DNA from 4 places in the Mesorhizobium sp. WSM4809 genome. Region 2 is predicted to be linked to each of the others. Evidence: predicted binding sites of a transcription regulator. Region 2 holds the regulator's gene; each other region holds the start of a gene.
What was found. Region 2 encodes LexA, which represses DNA repair genes until DNA is damaged. Its sites were predicted from a motif close to TGTTCNNNNTGTGTTCNG; they were not measured.
Positions count from the first base shown of each region.

Region 1: a site for LexA is predicted at 2,711-2,728, ahead of AC0L24_RS18355 (ATP-dependent helicase). Genes of this name have one in related genera too.
Region 3: a site for LexA is predicted at 2,031-2,048, ahead of AC0L24_RS32535 (ImuA family protein). Genes of this name have one in related genera too.
Region 4: a site for LexA is predicted at 2,034-2,051, ahead of AC0L24_RS30255 (ImuA family protein). Genes of this name have one in related genera too.

Region 1 covers NZ_JBVVQW010000006.1:358,861-362,899, forward strand. Annotated here, with positions in the region: gene AC0L24_RS18345 (hypothetical protein) at 1-62, shown strand, start outside; gene AC0L24_RS18350 (glucose/quinate/shikimate family membrane-bound PQQ-dependent dehydrogenase) at 201-2,516, opposite strand; gene AC0L24_RS18355 (ATP-dependent helicase) at 2,768-4,039, shown strand, end outside.
Region 2 covers NZ_JBVVQW010000003.1:259,793-263,831, forward strand. Annotated here, with positions in the region: gene kynU (kynureninase) at 1-1,038, shown strand, start outside; gene lexA (transcriptional repressor LexA) at 1,448-2,188, shown strand; gene AC0L24_RS09365 (ComEC/Rec2 family competence protein) at 2,182-4,039, opposite strand, start outside.
Region 3 covers NZ_JBVVQW010000029.1:33,258-37,296, reverse strand. Annotated here, with positions in the region: gene AC0L24_RS32555 (hypothetical protein) at 1-190, opposite strand, end outside; gene AC0L24_RS32550 (TetR/AcrR family transcriptional regulator) at 363-995, shown strand; gene AC0L24_RS32545 (hypothetical protein) at 1,034-1,459, opposite strand; gene AC0L24_RS32540 (metallopeptidase family protein) at 1,467-1,889, opposite strand; gene AC0L24_RS32535 (ImuA family protein) at 2,072-3,109, shown strand; gene AC0L24_RS32530 (DUF6504 family protein) at 3,051-4,039, shown strand, end outside.
Region 4 covers NZ_JBVVQW010000021.1:32,715-36,753, forward strand. Annotated here, with positions in the region: gene AC0L24_RS30245 (hypothetical protein) at 523-720, opposite strand; gene AC0L24_RS30250 (hypothetical protein) at 951-1,145, opposite strand; gene AC0L24_RS30255 (ImuA family protein) at 2,082-2,846, shown strand; gene AC0L24_RS30260 (Y-family DNA polymerase) at 2,758-4,039, shown strand, end outside.

The DNA.
Region 1 (4,039 bases), on a different contig from region 2:
ACCTGACCAACAAGGTGCTCGGCTCGGTGCCCAGCCTGAAGGGCCATCTGGGGATTGGCTGATCGACAATCGGGCCGATCGGAAGGTTTGCCGCCCCTCATCGCCCAGTCGGGCACGTTTCCCCGTCACTATGCGGGGGAAAGATACCGGCACAGATGATGGTCGGCGCGACCTCTGAGAGATCGCGCCCCCCTGCGCCCCTACTTCGGCAGCGCGTAGGCCATCACATAGTCCCCAGGCTTGGTGCCGACCGAACCGTGGCCACCGGCGACGATGACCACGAACTGGCGGCCGTCGGCGACCGTATAGGTCATCGGCGTCGATTGCCCGCCGGCCGGCAGCCGCGCCTGCCACAGCTGCTTGCCCGACGTCAGGTCGTAGGCGCGCAGATAGTCGTCGACCGCGGCCCCGAGGAAGGCGACGCCACCGGCGGTGATCATCGGCCCGCCGATGCCGGGCACGCCGACCTTCAGCGGCAGCGGCAGCGGCGTCATGTCGTAGACGGTGCCGTTGCGGTGCTTGTAGGCGATCTTGCCGGTCCTGAGATCGGCGCCGGCGACATAGCCCCAGGGCGGCGCCTGGCAAGGAATGCCGAGCGGCGACAGGAACGGCCCCATCACCACCGCATAGGGCGCACCCTCGTTGCGGTTCAGCCCCTGCTCGCTGCCGCGCCCTTCGTCCGGCGGCGGCATCTGATCGCGCGGAATGAGCTCCGACTTGAACGCCAGATAGGTCGGCATGCCGAACAGCACCTGCCGGACCGGGTCGACGGCAATGCCGCCCCAGTTGAAGGTGCCGAAATTGCCGGGATAGATCAGCGAGCCCTGGACGGAAGGCGGCGTATAGCGCCCCTCATAGCGCAGGCCCTGGAATTCGATCCGGCAGGCCAACTGGTCGAACATGGTTAGGCCCCACATGTCGGCGCCGGTGAGCGGCTTCGGCATGAAGGTAAGGTCGGAGACCGGCTGCGTTGGCGATGTGTGGTCACCTTCGATCGCGCCGCCGGGCGCCGGCACTTCGTTGACCGCAATGACCGGCTCGCCGGTGCGGCGGTCGAGCACATAGAGGTCGCCCTGCTTGGTCGGCCCGACCAGCGCCGGCACCACCGTGCCGTCGGGTTTGGTGATGTCGATCAGGCTCGGCTGCGCCGGCACGTCCATGTCCCAGAGATCGTGGTGCACGGTCTGCCGCACCCAGCGCACCTGCCCGGTGTTGAGGTCGAGCGCGGTGATCGACGACGAGAACTTCTCGACATTGGCACTGCGCCCGGCGCCGAGCTGGTCCGGCGTCTGGTTGCCGAGCGGCACGTAGAGCAGGCCGAGCTTCTCGTCGGCGCTCGGCGTCGACCACATGTTGGGCGAGTTGGCGGTATAGGTCTGGCCGGCCGGCAGCGGCGTCGTCTGGTCCGGATTGCCGGAATCCCAGTTCCACACCAGCGCGCCGGTGGCGGCGTCGTAGGCGCGGATGACGCCGGACGGCTCCTGCGTCGAATAATTGTCGTTGACCGCGCCGCCGACAATGATCTTGCCGCCTGAGATCAGCGGTGCCGAGGTCGAGTAATAATAGCCCGACTTCGGATAGGGCATGTTGGTCAGAAGGTTCAGCGTGCCGCCCTCGGCAAAAGCCTGGCAGATCTGCCCGTTGGCGGCATCGAGCGCGATCAGCCGCGCGTCCGAGGTCGGCAGGTAGACGCGGGTCGCACAGGGCTGCCCGGCGGCGCCGGCGGCATCGGCGTAATAGGCCACGCCGCGGCAGGTCTGGTGCTGGCGGTCCTTGTCGAGCTTGACCTTGGGATCGAAGCGCCATTTCTCCTTGCCGCTCGCGGCATCGATTGCGATGGCGAAATTATGCGGCGTGCAGATGTAGAGCGTGTCGCCGATCTTCAGCGGCGTCACCTGATAGGTGGTCTCGCCGACATCGTCGGGACCCTTCACGTCGCCGGTCTGGTAGGTCCAGGCGGGCTGCAGCTTGGCGACATTGTCCGGTGTGATCTGGTCGAGCGGCGAATAGCGCTGGCCGAACTGCGTGCGGCCGTAATAGTGCCATTCGCCGGCCGGCACATCATTGCCGAGATTGGCGTTGGCGACCACCTTGTCGGTGCCGAGTTCGCCGGCAATATCCTTCGGATCCGAAGTCATCGAATAACCGGCGACGGCTAATGATGCCAGCACGGCAAGGATCAGCGGCGCGCGTGCGTCAGGACCGACAAGACCCCGCCTCGCCCACGGCATCAGCAGCCACAAAGCGAGAAGCACGATGATGCCGCCGCGAGGCCCGAGTTCCCACCAGTCGAAGCCGGTTTCCCAGACCGCCCAGGCCAACGTGCCGAGCACGATCACCGCGTAGAGCCACAAAGCAGTCGACCTGCGCCGGTAAAGCAGCCAGGCGGCGATCAGGAAGGCAAGGCCAGCAACGACATAGTACCAGCTGCCGCCCAGCATCGCCAGGCGGATACCGCCGCCGCCGAGTGCCAGGCCGATGAGGAAAAGAATGAGGGAGGTGATGGTGACAGCCAAGATGATACTCCTTCGACTGTTGCGCTTTGCGGCGCTGCCATGGCAACCCGGCATTGCGTCGCTGCCCGAAGCACAACTTTCTCCCGACGGTCCCGCCTGTCAAGCATGGGCCTCAAGCGCAGGCGGTAATGGTCCATCGCCATTGGGATAACATCGACCGCACTGGGAGCGTGGGCAGCAATCGGGCACTTTAGCGGAACAAAACGTAGACAGTTCTGGTCTTTCCCCACCGAATCACTACATTCGGGGCAATGTCCGGCTTTTCCGAAGACATGCCCTTTTTCGACGAACCCAATGCGCGGCCCACGGCCCCGTCGGGCATCGCCGCGCGCGCCATGGCTGCCCGCAGCGGTCAAAACAACGCACCCGACTACCTGAAGGGCCTCAACCCGGAGCAGCGGCTAGCTGTTGAAACCACCGAAGGTCCGGTTCTGGTGCTGGCCGGAGCGGGCACCGGCAAGACCCGCGTGCTCACCACCCGCATCGCCCACATCCTCGCCACCGGCAAGGCGTTCCCGTCGCAGATCCTCGCGGTGACCTTCACCAACAAGGCCGCGCGCGAGATGAAGATCCGCATTGGCGTGCTGATCGGCGAAGGCAATGTCGAGGGCATGCCATGGCTCGGCACCTTCCACTCGATCGGCGTGAAGCTGCTTCGCAGACATGCCGAACTCGCCGGTTTGCGCTCCGACTTCACCATCCTCGACACCGACGACGTCGTGCGGCTGATCAAGCAGTTGATCCAAGCCGAAGGTCTGGACGACAAGCGCTGGCCGGCCAAGCAGTTCGCCCAGATGATCGACGGCTGGAAGAACAAGGGGCAAGGCCCGGCCGACATCGCCGAGGGCGACGCCCGCGCCTTCGCCAACGGCAAGGGCCGCGAACTCTACAAGGCCTATCAGGAGCGGCTGAAGACGCTGAACGCCTGCGATTTCGGCGACCTGCTGTGCCACCCGATCCGCATCTTCCGCGCCAATCCGGACGTGCTGAAGGAATACCACAGGCGCTTCAAATACATCCTCGTCGACGAGTATCAGGACACCAATACCGCGCAGTACATGTGGCTGCGCCTCCTGGCGCAGCGGCCTCAAGGCAAGCCGATCTCCCCCCTTGAGGGGGAGATGTCCGGCAGGACAGAGGGGGGCGCCTCGCGCCGACAGGCTGGAGGGACAGCGCCCCCCTCTGTCGCCTCCGGCGACATCTCCCCCTCTAGGGGGGAGATTGGGCGCTCTTCGGCCGAAACCCGCGCCACCGTAAACATCTGCTGCGTCGGCGACGACGATCAGTCGATCTATGGCTGGCGCGGTGCCGAGATCGACAACATCCTGCGCTTCGACAAGGATTTTCCCGGCGCCACCATCATCCGGCTGGAGCGCAACTACCGCTCGACCGCGCACATCCTTGGCGCTGCCTCCCACCTCATCGCCCACAATGAGGGCCGCTTCGGCAAGACGCTGTTCACGGACCGCAACGATCCCGAAGACGGCAAGGTGCATGTCCACGCCGCCTGGGATTCCGAGGAA
Region 2 (4,039 bases):
GGATGGTTCGAGATGCCGATCGAACTCGGCGATCAACTCGGACGCCTGATTGGAGCCGCGGCCGGCCAGACCGTCGTCTGCGACACGACGTCGACCAACATCTACAAGGTGCTGCATGCGGCGCTGGAGATGCGGCCGGGCCGGTCGGTCATCGTCGCCGAGGGTGACAGTTTCCCCACCGACCTGTACATCGCCGAAGGGGTGGCCTCGACACGGGACGGCGTCCTGCTGCGCCTCGCGGGCGTCGACGCGCCCACCATCGAAGAGCTGATCGACGAAAACGTCGCGGTGGTGCTGGTCAACCACGTCAACTACAAATCGGGTGAACTGCGCGACATGGCGGCGCTGACGCGCAAGGCTCATGCGGCCGGAGCGCTGATCGTCTGGGATCTATGCCACACCGCCGGCGCCCTGCCCGTCGAGCTCGATCAGGCAAATGCCGATTTCGCCATCGGCTGCACTTACAAGTACCTCAACGGCGGTCCGGGCGCACCGGCCTTCATCTATGCCGCGCAGCGCCATCACGGCGATATCAGCCAGCCGCTCAGCGGCTGGTGGGGCCATGCGCGGCCCTTTGCCTTCGAACGGGGGTATGTTGCCGGCACCGGTATCCGCCGCTTTCTGTGCGGCACCCAGCCGGTCCTGTCGATGCGGGCGCTCAAAGGCGCGCTTGTCATCTGGAACGACGTCGACATGGCGGCATTGCGAAAAAAGAGCGTCGCGCTGACGGAACTGTTCATCCAGCTCGTCGAAGCAAAGTGCGGCGCCTATGGCCTCACGCTGGAGACCACCCGCGACGCGACCAGGCGCGGCAGCCAGGTGTCGTTCCTTCACGATCACGGCTATCAAATCATGCGGGCGCTGATCGAGCGCGGCGTCATCGGTGATTTTCGCGCGCCATCGACCATCCGTTTCGGCTTCACGCCGCTCTATGTCGGCTACAAGGATGTGTGGCTGGCGGTTGAGGTGCTGGAGGATATTCTGCGCACGGGCGCATGGAAGGACCAGCGTTTCGCCGTCAAGGAAGCCGTTACCTGACGCAACGATCTCCGCGATTTGCCGTCGCCGCCCTCACTGCCCGGCGGATGACGGAGGGCTGAATTCCAGCCACAAATGCCAACAGACGTTGGCGTTTTGGCTCCGTTTCGTTCACGGCAAACCAACGTCCCGAAGATTGATAGCGTCCCTTGTGGAGGTCGATCGGCAGATGATGCCAAGCCTTGGGTCGAGGATGAGCCACAGGTCATTAACCATAATGATTTGAATGTGAGCAGGCGCATTGCCGTGGTTGGCGCCTGTCGATCGCGACCCGCTGGCAAGCCCAAATAATTTCAGCAGCCTTAACAAATTCATTAAACTTTAAACGGTTGCAGAACACAACTGGAACAGATAGTGTTTGTTCTGGGTTTGTTTTTCGATTCTGGTTTCAGGTAATCTGGGGGCCGCCATGCTGACACGCAAGCAACATGAACTGCTGATGTTCATCCATGAACGCCTGAAGGAGAGCGGCATTCCGCCATCCTTCGACGAGATGAAGGAGGCGCTCGACCTTGCCTCCAAATCCGGGATTCATCGGCTGATCACCGCACTTGAGGAGCGCGGCTTTATTCGCCGGTTGCCCAACCGGGCACGCGCGCTGGAAGTGCTGCGATTGCCGGACTCGATCGCGCCCGGCCTCAACGCGGCAAAGAAGTTTTCGCCAAGCGTCATCCAGGGCAGTCTCGGTCAGGGTGGTGCCCTTGGCCGGCAGATCAAGCCGGCGCCTTCGCGGATGCCCTCGCCCGGCAATGATGACGATGCGGTCTCCGCCGTGTCGATCCCGGTCATGGGCCGTATCGCCGCCGGTGTGCCGATCGATGCCATCCAGCATCAGACGCATTCGATCTCGGTGCCGCCGGACATGATCATGGGCGGTGCCCACTATGCGCTGGAGGTCAAGGGCGACTCGATGATCGAGGCCGGTATCTTCGACGGCGACACCGTCATCATCCGCAATGCCGACACGGCGAACCCCGGCGAGATCATCGTGGCGCTGGTCGATGAAGAGGAAGCGACGCTGAAGCGGTTCCGCCGCAAGGGCGCTTCGATTGCTCTCGAAGCCGCCAATCCAGCCTATGAAACCCGTATTTTCGGGCCGGACAGGGTCAAGGTGCAAGGCAAGCTCGTTGGCCTGATCCGCCGCTACTGAGGCGGCTGCGTTTCAGCCACTGGCTTCTCGGGTCTCTTGAAGGGTGGCAGCCCCCTCGCCTCGCGCGAGAATTTGCGTTGCGCATGCCAGGGCCGGTATGGGCTGTCCACGGCGAAGCTGATCGTCGCCGGCGTGGTCGCCGATTGGCGATCGAAGAAGATCGCGGCACTGCCTTTGCGAGCCAGTTGCCGCTTGGTGATGACGAGAACCAGCGGGTTGTGACAGGCGTCATACGCGGTGGCGTCATTGATGACGATCAGCTCGGCGAAACCGCAGGCTTTCCAGGTGTCCTTGCGGTCCTCGACATAGGCAATGATCGCACCGGACGTGTGCCTGGCCACGCAGACGCCTGAGGTGCAATAGAACGGCGATCCCGGCGGTAGCTCAACGGCATCCGCGACGTCGAATTGCCCGTCGCCCTTGTCGAACACCTCCGGCACGACGATGGTTTCGGATATTAGTGCGCGTTTCCAGTTGTCGACGGTGAATTCGTTCGGCCGAGCGCGGCTGACGGCGAGTTCGCCACCGCCGATCGGCAAGGCAACCAGTCGGGCGTCCTCCGAGATCAGCACATCCGGCGTGCGCGTATCCGAGACGGTCAGCAAGCCTGCCAGCGCGAATGGCAGAGCAGCGAGCCGCAGCCAAGTTGTCGCCATTGTCGCGATGACCAGGGCAATTGTCACCAGCAGGACAGATTGCTGCGAAATCAGCCCAACCGCATCGACAGGCGAACGTTCGGAGATCCAACCCGATATGGCGATCATCACCGTCAGACCCTTGCCCATCAGGTAGAGGGCCGGCCAATCCAATCCGAAAGGCATCAGCAGCGCGCTTGCGACAGCCAGGAACATGACGACGGTGACGATCGGCATAACCGCCAGATTGGCGAACAGGCTGAGCGGCGACACACGCTGAAAATGCCAGATGGCAAACAGCGTCGTGGCGCTGCCGGCGATGATGGAGGTCATGGCAAGGCCGGTTGCCGCGAGCACGAACTTTCGCGTCAGGAAACCGGGCATGGATCGCTTTGGGGGCGGCGGTCTTGCTTTTCCCGCGCGGTGAACGGCCCAGCCGGCATAGGCGCCGACCAGAGCCGCGGTCGCGGCGAACGACATCTGAAAACTCGGGCCGACCACCTCATGCGGCGACACCACGATGACGGCGATCGCCGAGATCGCCAGATTGCGCATGGTGAGTGCTGCTCGATCGAACAGCACGGCAATCAGCATCACCGCCAGCATGATGAAGCTGCGCTCGGCGGCAACGACGACTCCAGAGATGATGAGATAGGCCGCGATCGAGAACAGTGCGGCGACGGCGGCATACTTCTTGACCGGGCGACGCGCGGAAAAGTCGGGAAACAACGCGAAGGCGCCGCGCAGCAAGCCCATGATGGTGCCTGCGACCAGCGCCATGTGCAGTCCCGAAATCGAGATGATGTGGTAGATGCCGGTACGTCGCATCGCCTCATTGATGTCATCGGGAATGCCGGCGCGCACGCCGACGATCAGCGCCGCGGCGATCTCGCCTTCGGCGCCGCCGACGCTCGCCCTGATATGGTCGGCGATGGCCTCGCGGGCATTTTCCACGCTAGAGGAAATTCGGGCCGGCAGCGACATGTCGCCACCATCGCTGACGACAAGCTTGGGGTTGCCGAGAAAGAACCCGCTGCCGCCGATGCCGGCAAAATAGCTGTCGAAGGAGAAATCATAGCTGTCCGGCCGCACCGGCCCGGTCGGCGGCAAAAGCTTGGCATATCCAGTGATGAGGGAGCCTGCGGTCACGTCAGCCGGGATCTTGCGTGCCGAAAGCCGCACCCGTTCCGGCGCATAGCGCAGTTTCGGTCTTGCG
Region 3 (4,039 bases), on a different contig from region 2:
CCGCGTTAACCACAAGAATAAGCGCGCTTCCCACCCCGGCGACGGCGGCAAGCCGATAAAGCGTGACGCTGGGCACAGCCGCGCTCGACTGGACAGTCGTGAGATTCTCCTTGTGCTGAGGTTCTTCGGCTGGACTCCTCAGCGAAATCAACGATTGCGGGCGGCGGGGTTCGGCGGTTCTGGCAGACATGTTCGTCTCCTCATTCAGGGAAAACGGGGAGCCCGCGAAGACCGCAGGCCTGTTCGGGTCCCATCTGTAATCACTGATTACATTCTGTTACCTGCATTGTAAACAGCGATTACATAAATCGCGGATCGTGCTACGGACGCGTGAAGCAGCTCTACGGAATGAAGGAAAAGAGATGGCAAAAGCCAAGACGGCTCGCCGCACCGGCTACCACCATGGCAATTTGCGCGACACGTTGATCGATGCTGCAATCCAGCTTGTCGAGGAAGGCGGCCCCGACAATGTGAGCGTGCGCGAAGCCGCAAAGCGGGCCGGCGTTTCGCCCGGCGCGCCCTTCCGGCATTTTCAGTCGAAAACAGCGCTGCTGACCGCGGTCGCCGAACAAGCCATGAACCGGCTGACAGAGGCCGTTGCCAATGCACTTTCAGAAGTCGACAGCGCGGATCCCATCGTGGCCTTCGAAGCAATCGGACAAGGCTATCTGGAATGGGCGATCGGCAATCCCACGCATTTCCAGATCATCAGTTCCCGAACGCTGATTGATTTCGACGCGTCGGACAGTCTTCGCGGTCAGAATGAGGCCATTCGCCGGAAGATGATCGACCTGCTGACCCAGGCGCAGCGGCAGGGTCAGTTGGCTGCGAACGCGGACTTCGATCATCTGGTTCTTGCCGCGCGTGCCTTTGTCTATGGGTTGGCACGAATGGTGGTTGATGGTCATTTTCCGGAGTGGCATCCGTCCGAGCCGCCATCGCTCGCCGTGCGCAAGGCGCTGCATCTTTTCATCAGCCGAATGACCAACCTCTGAGGCGAAACCTCAAAAGGCCTGGTTGATCAGCTAACCGGCTACGCCAGATTTTCCCAGGCGGCTCTGATTTCGTTGAACCGTGCGTCTGCGCGGCCCTCGACGTCATCGCAGCCGAAATAGAGGATCGATAGCGCTGCAAGGAGACCGGGATAGCCGGAGACGGAATCCATTCTCGTAAGGATTTCAGGAACCGGCAACCGCTTGCGTTCAATCATGGAGATCGCGCATTCCGCTGTCATAGGTGCCATCGGGTGGTCGAATTCGGATAGCCAAAAGTCGACCAGGGCAACGAGAGTGGCCGGTTCGACGGCAGCACTTGCGGGCAGATGGCAAAGCTCACCAAGTGCGAGGAAAGCGGCATTCGGTGAAATCCCGACGGCGGTTTCGATCAGTTCCCGGCTTTGTGGAATGTCGTGATACGGCCAGTTGCAATCGATCCGGTCGGCGAATTCTGCTTCCGTCATCTGAGCGCTATTCCGCCGCCTCTTCGATCTTCTCCATGTCATCGTCCGACAGGCCGAAATGATGGCCGATCTCGTGGATCAGCACGTGGGTGACGATGTCGCCCAGCGTCTCCTCGTTCTCTGACCAGTAGTCGAGGATGGCGCGGCGGTAGAGCGTGATGCGGTTCGGGCCCTCGCCGGTCTGCGGGTTCCAGCGCTCGGCGATGCCGCGTCCCTCAAACAGGCCAAGCAGGTCGAAGGGCGTTTCCAGCGACAGATCGTCCATGATCTCGTCGGTCGGGAACTCGGCGATCTGGATGACGATCTCGCCGGTCAGCTTGCGGAAATCCTCCGGCAGATGGGCGTACGCCTCCAGCGCCAGGAACTCCATTTCGTCCATCGAGGGCGAGAGTTCGTCGTGCCAAGTGCGGGTCTTGTAGATGCGGGCCATGCTTTGTCCTTTGATCCCGGCATATAGGCTTTCGCACCGGAATCGGCAAATGAACGGGCCGATGCGCCTGCGCCATCCATGCGGAGAGGAATAAATTCCCCATGACTCCGCTTGACTCTTCCCGTGGCCTCTGGAATCTATAGGAACATAACAGGAACAATTGTGAGTGGAAGCTGACCGTCATGGCGATGACCGCCGTGGCGCGGGAGACTGTTTTTGCCCTGCGCCGCCAGATCGCGAAAATCGAGGGAACGCTGCCCGAGCGCTTGGCTGCGCCGGCCGCCGCGTCCCTTGATGCTGACGTCAACACCGATCTCACAATCGTCCGGCGTGGCATTGCCGCGGCGTTGCCGGATGCGTTCCTGCCTATTGGCGTCGAGCGCCTCGACGCCGCCCTGAGCGGCGGCCTGCCGAAGGCCGCCCTGAGTGAAATCCATGGCAGCGAAACCCGCGATGCCGGGGCCGTCGCCGGCTTCGCTTTGTCGCTCACCAGCCTGATCCTCAAGCAAACGCCGGGGTTGCCGGTGCTGTGGATCGGCACATCGGAGATCTTCCGCGAGGCAGGCTTTCCCTATGCAAGGGGGCTTCACGCCTCGTTCGGCATCGGGCCGGAGCAATTGCTGTTTACCGAGGCGCCAAAGCTTGTCGATGCGCTGTGGGTCGCCGAGGAGGCGGCCCGGATGACGGCGCTGGCCGCGGTCATCCTGGAAGTCCGCGGCAATCCGCAGCGGCTGGACCTGACCGCGACACGCCGGCTGCATGCAAGGGCGCAAGCGGCCGGCCGCCCGGTGTTCCTGCTGCGGCAGGCGGCCGAACCCGAACCGACGGCGGCACCCGTCCGCCTCATCGTCGCATCGGCGCCGGCAACACCGCGCGACACCATCGCCGGGCCGCTGGCCGGTTCGATCGACCGCCCGGCCTTCATCCTCACCATCGGCAAGAGCCGCACGGCCCTGCCTGGACAATTCACACTGGAGTGGAACCCCGATGAACGCGCATTCGACGAAAGAGCGGGCGACGAAGGAGCAGGTGGGGAAAGAAACCGGCCAAAGAATCCTGTCCCTGTGGTTTCCCTATCTGGCGGCGGAAAGGGTCCTGCGCCAGCGTCTGGGGCGGTCCTGGCGTTCCCGGCCGTCGGATCACCCCTCTCACCCGCCGCTCGTGATCAGCCATCGAGACCGCAACGCGCAGCGCATCTCGGCCCTCGACGAGCGGGCTGAGGCCCTGCACCTGAAGCGCGACATGGGCATTGCCGATGCGCGCGCCATGCATCCGTCGATCGACATCGTCGAGGCCGATCCGGAAGCCGACCGCCGTCTGCTCGAAGGCCTTGCCGACTGGTGCGACCGCTACACCCCGCTGGTGGCGCTGGATGGCGCGGACGGCCTGTTTCTCGACGTCACCGGCTGCACCCATCTGTTCGGCGGCGAACGCGCCATGCTGGACGAGATCCTGTCGCGCTTCTTCCATCAGGGTTTCGATGTCCGAGCCGGGCTTGCCGCGACACCGGGCGCGGCCTGGGCGGCGGCACGCTTTTGCAGTGACCGCATCATTGTGTCAGGCGAGGAGGAAGCGCTGCTGGCACCCCTGCCGCTGGCCGCACTGCGCATCGAGCCGGCGACCCGCACCAGCCTGGAAAGCGTCGGCCTGCGCACGGCGGGCGCCGTCATGGCGGCACCGCGCGCGCCGCTCGCCCGCCGCTTTGGCGCCTTGCTGCTCCTGCGCCTCGACCAGGCGCTTGGCCGTCTCGACGAAGCGGTGTCGCCGCGCCTTCCCGTCGCGCCGCTTTCGGTCGAACGCCACCTCGCCGAACCCGTCACCCTGACCGAGGACATCGAACGGCTGGTGGGCATGCTGGCGGCGACCTTGAAAACCGACCTCGAACGCCGCGGCGAGGGTGCCAGGACGCTGGCGCTGCTGCTCTTTCGCGTCGACGGCGCCGTCAGCCGCATCGCCATCGGCACCTCGCGGCCGATGCGCGAACCCATGCTGATCCAGAAACTGTTCCATGAGAGGCTGGCCGCGCTCGAGCAGGATATCGATGCCGGCTATGGTTTCGATCTGGTGCGGCTCTCGGTGTTGGCGGCCGCCACCTTCGACATGCAGCAGGCTGATCTGACTGGTGAAACGATCGACGATGGCGCCGATAT
Region 4 (4,039 bases), on a different contig from region 2:
CTGTTCCTCCCTTTTCACACACCGAAACTGCTTTGGGGCAATTAACTTGTCAAGCTGATGCTAAAATGGCCGCCAGTGACGCACGCCACGCGTCGCGATCGTCGCAGAGAAGACGGAGAATGACCCGGTGCGAACCAGCGGGCGAAGAACTTCGGTCGCGTTGGACGGCAAACGGGCAATCCAGATTGACGGCTGTCCTGTCGAAATTGGTCGACCAAGACTTAGCCGGCCCTCCCAAATCCGGGGAACGATGTTAACGGGAGAGCGCTACATCGCCGGGCCCACCGACCGCCGGCATGCAGCGTGAGCAAGTCGTGATCGATCGCAGCGGCAGTCCGTCAACCCGGCGCCGCGAGTCGTGCGCGAGAGCACTGGCTTCCGAGCGTTTCCTCCAGCCGAGCCAGTCGGCGACTGACAACGGATTTGCGACGCCCAGCCGACCCGCCACACGATGCCTGGTCCCTGCGTGATCTCCCGAAGGTCCTGGCTTCGGCTTCTCTGATCTGGCACATCGTCGGACACTCAGCGCGTCTTGCCGGAGCGAAGATGCATCTCGATCTTGTTGATGGCCTTGGTGAGGATATCGACTGCCTGCAGATTGACTGCGAAGTCGAAGTTCCCTTGCGCCGTTTCGAATATCAGAACGCCGACCTTGGTCTCGTCGTCGCTCATCATGCCTGTTCCAATGCCGGTCGGCATATAGGGTGGTTTTTCTGACATTGTTCTCTCCTCGGGTGCGGTGTGGGCTGGTCAGGTTTTTAGCCATCCAGCGTGCGACCTGGAGTGGCCAAGCACGATCGATCGACGTTGGCCGTGTAACCCGTTCACCGCTAATCGAAATGCATCGACTGGCCGCGCATCATCGCCAGGGTCAGTGCGATCCGCAATTCTTCACCGTCTTCGCTGGCTGCAGGATCGAAAACGTGGGCATCGTAGGGGTCCTGGTCAATCTAGATCGTCCAGTCCTTGAGTGCCTTGCGAGCCATTTCTTCCACCTGGGCGAGGTTGCTGGTGAAGAAGGGGATACGGTCGCCATTTTCCGAAAGCGGCTCGACCTGATCCAGCGTCGGCCGCTCGGGCACCCAACCAAGAACGAAGGCAATATCGAAATCGATCTGGCGGTCCGGCCCGGTCGTGGTCTCCACCGGGTGACAACATCGGGATAGAGCTGTTTGCGCGCCGGCCACGTGTCCGGGAGCGCCTCGGCCTGCAATCTCGTTCGGGGCACGTCGATCAGCTCCATGATCTGATGGCCCGGAACTTTATCCTCCGGCCAGCCCGCACAACATGCAGTCGTCGCAGCCTCGTCGGCTTCCATCCAGACCGAAGCAGCCTGGTCCTCGTCCTCGGTTGGCTGGTCGTCTTCCGGGAAGCCCTTGATATCCCAGCCTTCCAACGCGAACAAACCTTCCGCGCCTTGCAAAGCCGTAATGCCGGCGCGCGAGAAGACTGCTTCGGCTGCCGCGATCCCGCGTGCCAGTTCCTCGGGCGTTGCACCTTCAATGTTCAAGCGAAGTTCCACGGTTCGCCTCCAGTATCAATCACCAACAGTGAACAAAATAAGAACAAAGGTGTCAATAGACTCCTGATGGTTTGGAAAAATGGTTTTTTTCCAATTGGATAGGGAGATCTGGCAATCGGTTGAGGCTTCGTGCTCAATCCCAACGCAACTGCATTCATGGCCGATGCTACACGCGGACCACCGCGGACGGGGACAGTCGGTCCCGCGTCCCGTCCTGCGGCCGGCGCTATGCTGACGCTCCTACGGCTGTCCTGTTAACCGCCCGCGGCGGGGGCGAATTTCCTCCGTCCCGCGCGCGACAATGTCCGCAATTGCGGACGCGCGCAGGACTGCGGTTTATACGCCGTTTTTCCTTGGGCGCCGCCAGCCGCCGGCGCGAACATCCCAACAGGACAGGTGGCTTCGACGCCTCGTCCTGCTGGCAAACGGTTCTGTCGATGCCACCGGGCGGTCGCCACAAACATTTCTTCCGCAGCGCCACCTCGCCATCCCATTGACTCTTCATTAGGAAGGGAACAAATGAGGAACATTCCGCCACCATGTCGCGTTCAGGGGACAGATGAGTGCATCGACGCCAAACGCTGCTATTTCCGATCTGCGAGATCGCATTGCGCGTCTCGAAGGCGGTAACGCGCGCAAAAGAGCGGTGCTCCCATTCGGTATCTCCTCGATCGACAGTCATCTGCCAGGCGGGGGCGTGGCGCTTGGCGCACTTCATGAAGTTGCCGGCGGCGGCAATGGTGCAATCGATGGCGCTGCCGCGTCGCTTTTTGCTGCAGGCATTGCGGCCAGGACGCAAGGCAAGGTGCTGTGGTGCGTGACGCGCCAGGATCTGTTTGCACCGGCAATCGCACAGGTCGGACTGCATCCCGACCGGGTGATCTATGTCGAAGCCGGTGACGACAAATCCTTGCTCGCCTGCTTCGAGGAAGGCCTGCGGCATGTCGGACTTGGGGCTGTGGTCGCGGAAGTGGCGCGCCTGTCCATGACTGCCTCGCGCCGGTTGCAACTGGCATCGGAAGGCTCCGGCGCGATCGGCATCGCGATCCGCCGCTGGCGCCGCCAGACCGAAGCCGCCGATTTCGGGCAGCCGACGGCGTCCGTCACCCGCTGGCGGGTTTCCGTGCTGCCGTCGCGACCGCTGCCTGTGCCCGGCGTTGGCCGGGCGCGATGGCAACTTGAACTGATCCGGTCTCGTGGAGGGGAAACACTCGATATCGAAGTGGAGGCTTGTGATGCAAAGGGTCGTCTCGCTGTTCCTTCCAAGCTGGTCGACCGACCGGCTCAGAAGGAAATTGGGCGACGTCTCGCCGCCACCGGATAAGCCTTTGGTGCTGGTCGGGCGGCACGGTAATCGTCGCCTGGTGACTGCGGTGGATCGCGCGGCAACAGAAGCGGGCCTGCGCGTCGGAATGCCCGCGACGAAGGCACAGGCCCTCGTCCAGGGGCTGGCGGTCATGGATGCCGAACCTGAAGCAGACGCGCAGGCATTGGATCGGTTGGCCCTGTGGGCTTTGCGGCGGTACGCGCCGATTGTCGCAGCAGATCCTCCCGACGGATTGGTGATGGATACCACGGGCGCCGATCATCTTCATGGCGGTGAACGCTTGATGCTCGCAGATATGGTCGAACGTCTCGGCAAGGTCGGCTTCTCGGCGCGCGCAGCCATAGCGGATAGCTGGGGTGCTGCTCATGCCTTTGCGCGATATGTCAGGCAAGCCGTGAGCGTGGTCGCGGTCAACGCAACCTGCGATGCGATCCTTCCTCTGCCCATCGCAGCATTGCGTTTGCCCGATGAGATCGTCAGCGGTCTGCGGGTTTTGGGCTTCGACAGGGTGGGTGAGCTTCTGCAGCAGCCGCGCGCCCCACTGGCGCTGCGCTTCGGGCCGGAACTCGGCCGCCGGCTTGACCAGGCTGCTGGACGTCTCGCCGAGCCGATAGAGCCAGTGCGGCCGGTCGATGTGGTCGAGGTAAGGCGCGCCTTTGGCGAGCCCATCAGTGCGGCCGAGACAATCGCGCGCTATGTCGGCAAGCTTGTTCAGGCGCTGTGTGTCGGGCTGGAGACCAAAGGGTTCGGCGCCCGGCGGCTTGACCTGCTGCTCTACCGCGTCGACAACCGCGTCGAAGCCATTCGCGTCGGCACGGCCTTGCCTGTCCGTGATGTGAAGCGGCTGACGCGGCTGCTCTGCGACAAGATCGAGACGGTCGATCCGGGCTTCGGCATCGAGCTGATGCGGTTGTCCGCGCCCTTGGCAGAATCACTCGCTCCCAGGCAGACCGTTTCGTCGCTGATCGAGCAACGGGATGCAGACATCTCGGATTTGATCGACACACTCGGCAACCGTGTCGGTGAGGAAAAGCTCTATCGGTTTACCCCGGTTGCCAGCGATGTGCCCGAGCGATCTTTCCGGCGTGTAGCCGCTGCATCGGCTGAGACCGGCGACGCATGGCCAGACCATTGGCCGCGTCCGGCTCGCTTGTTTACCGTGCCGGAGCCGATCGAGGCCATTGCGCTGC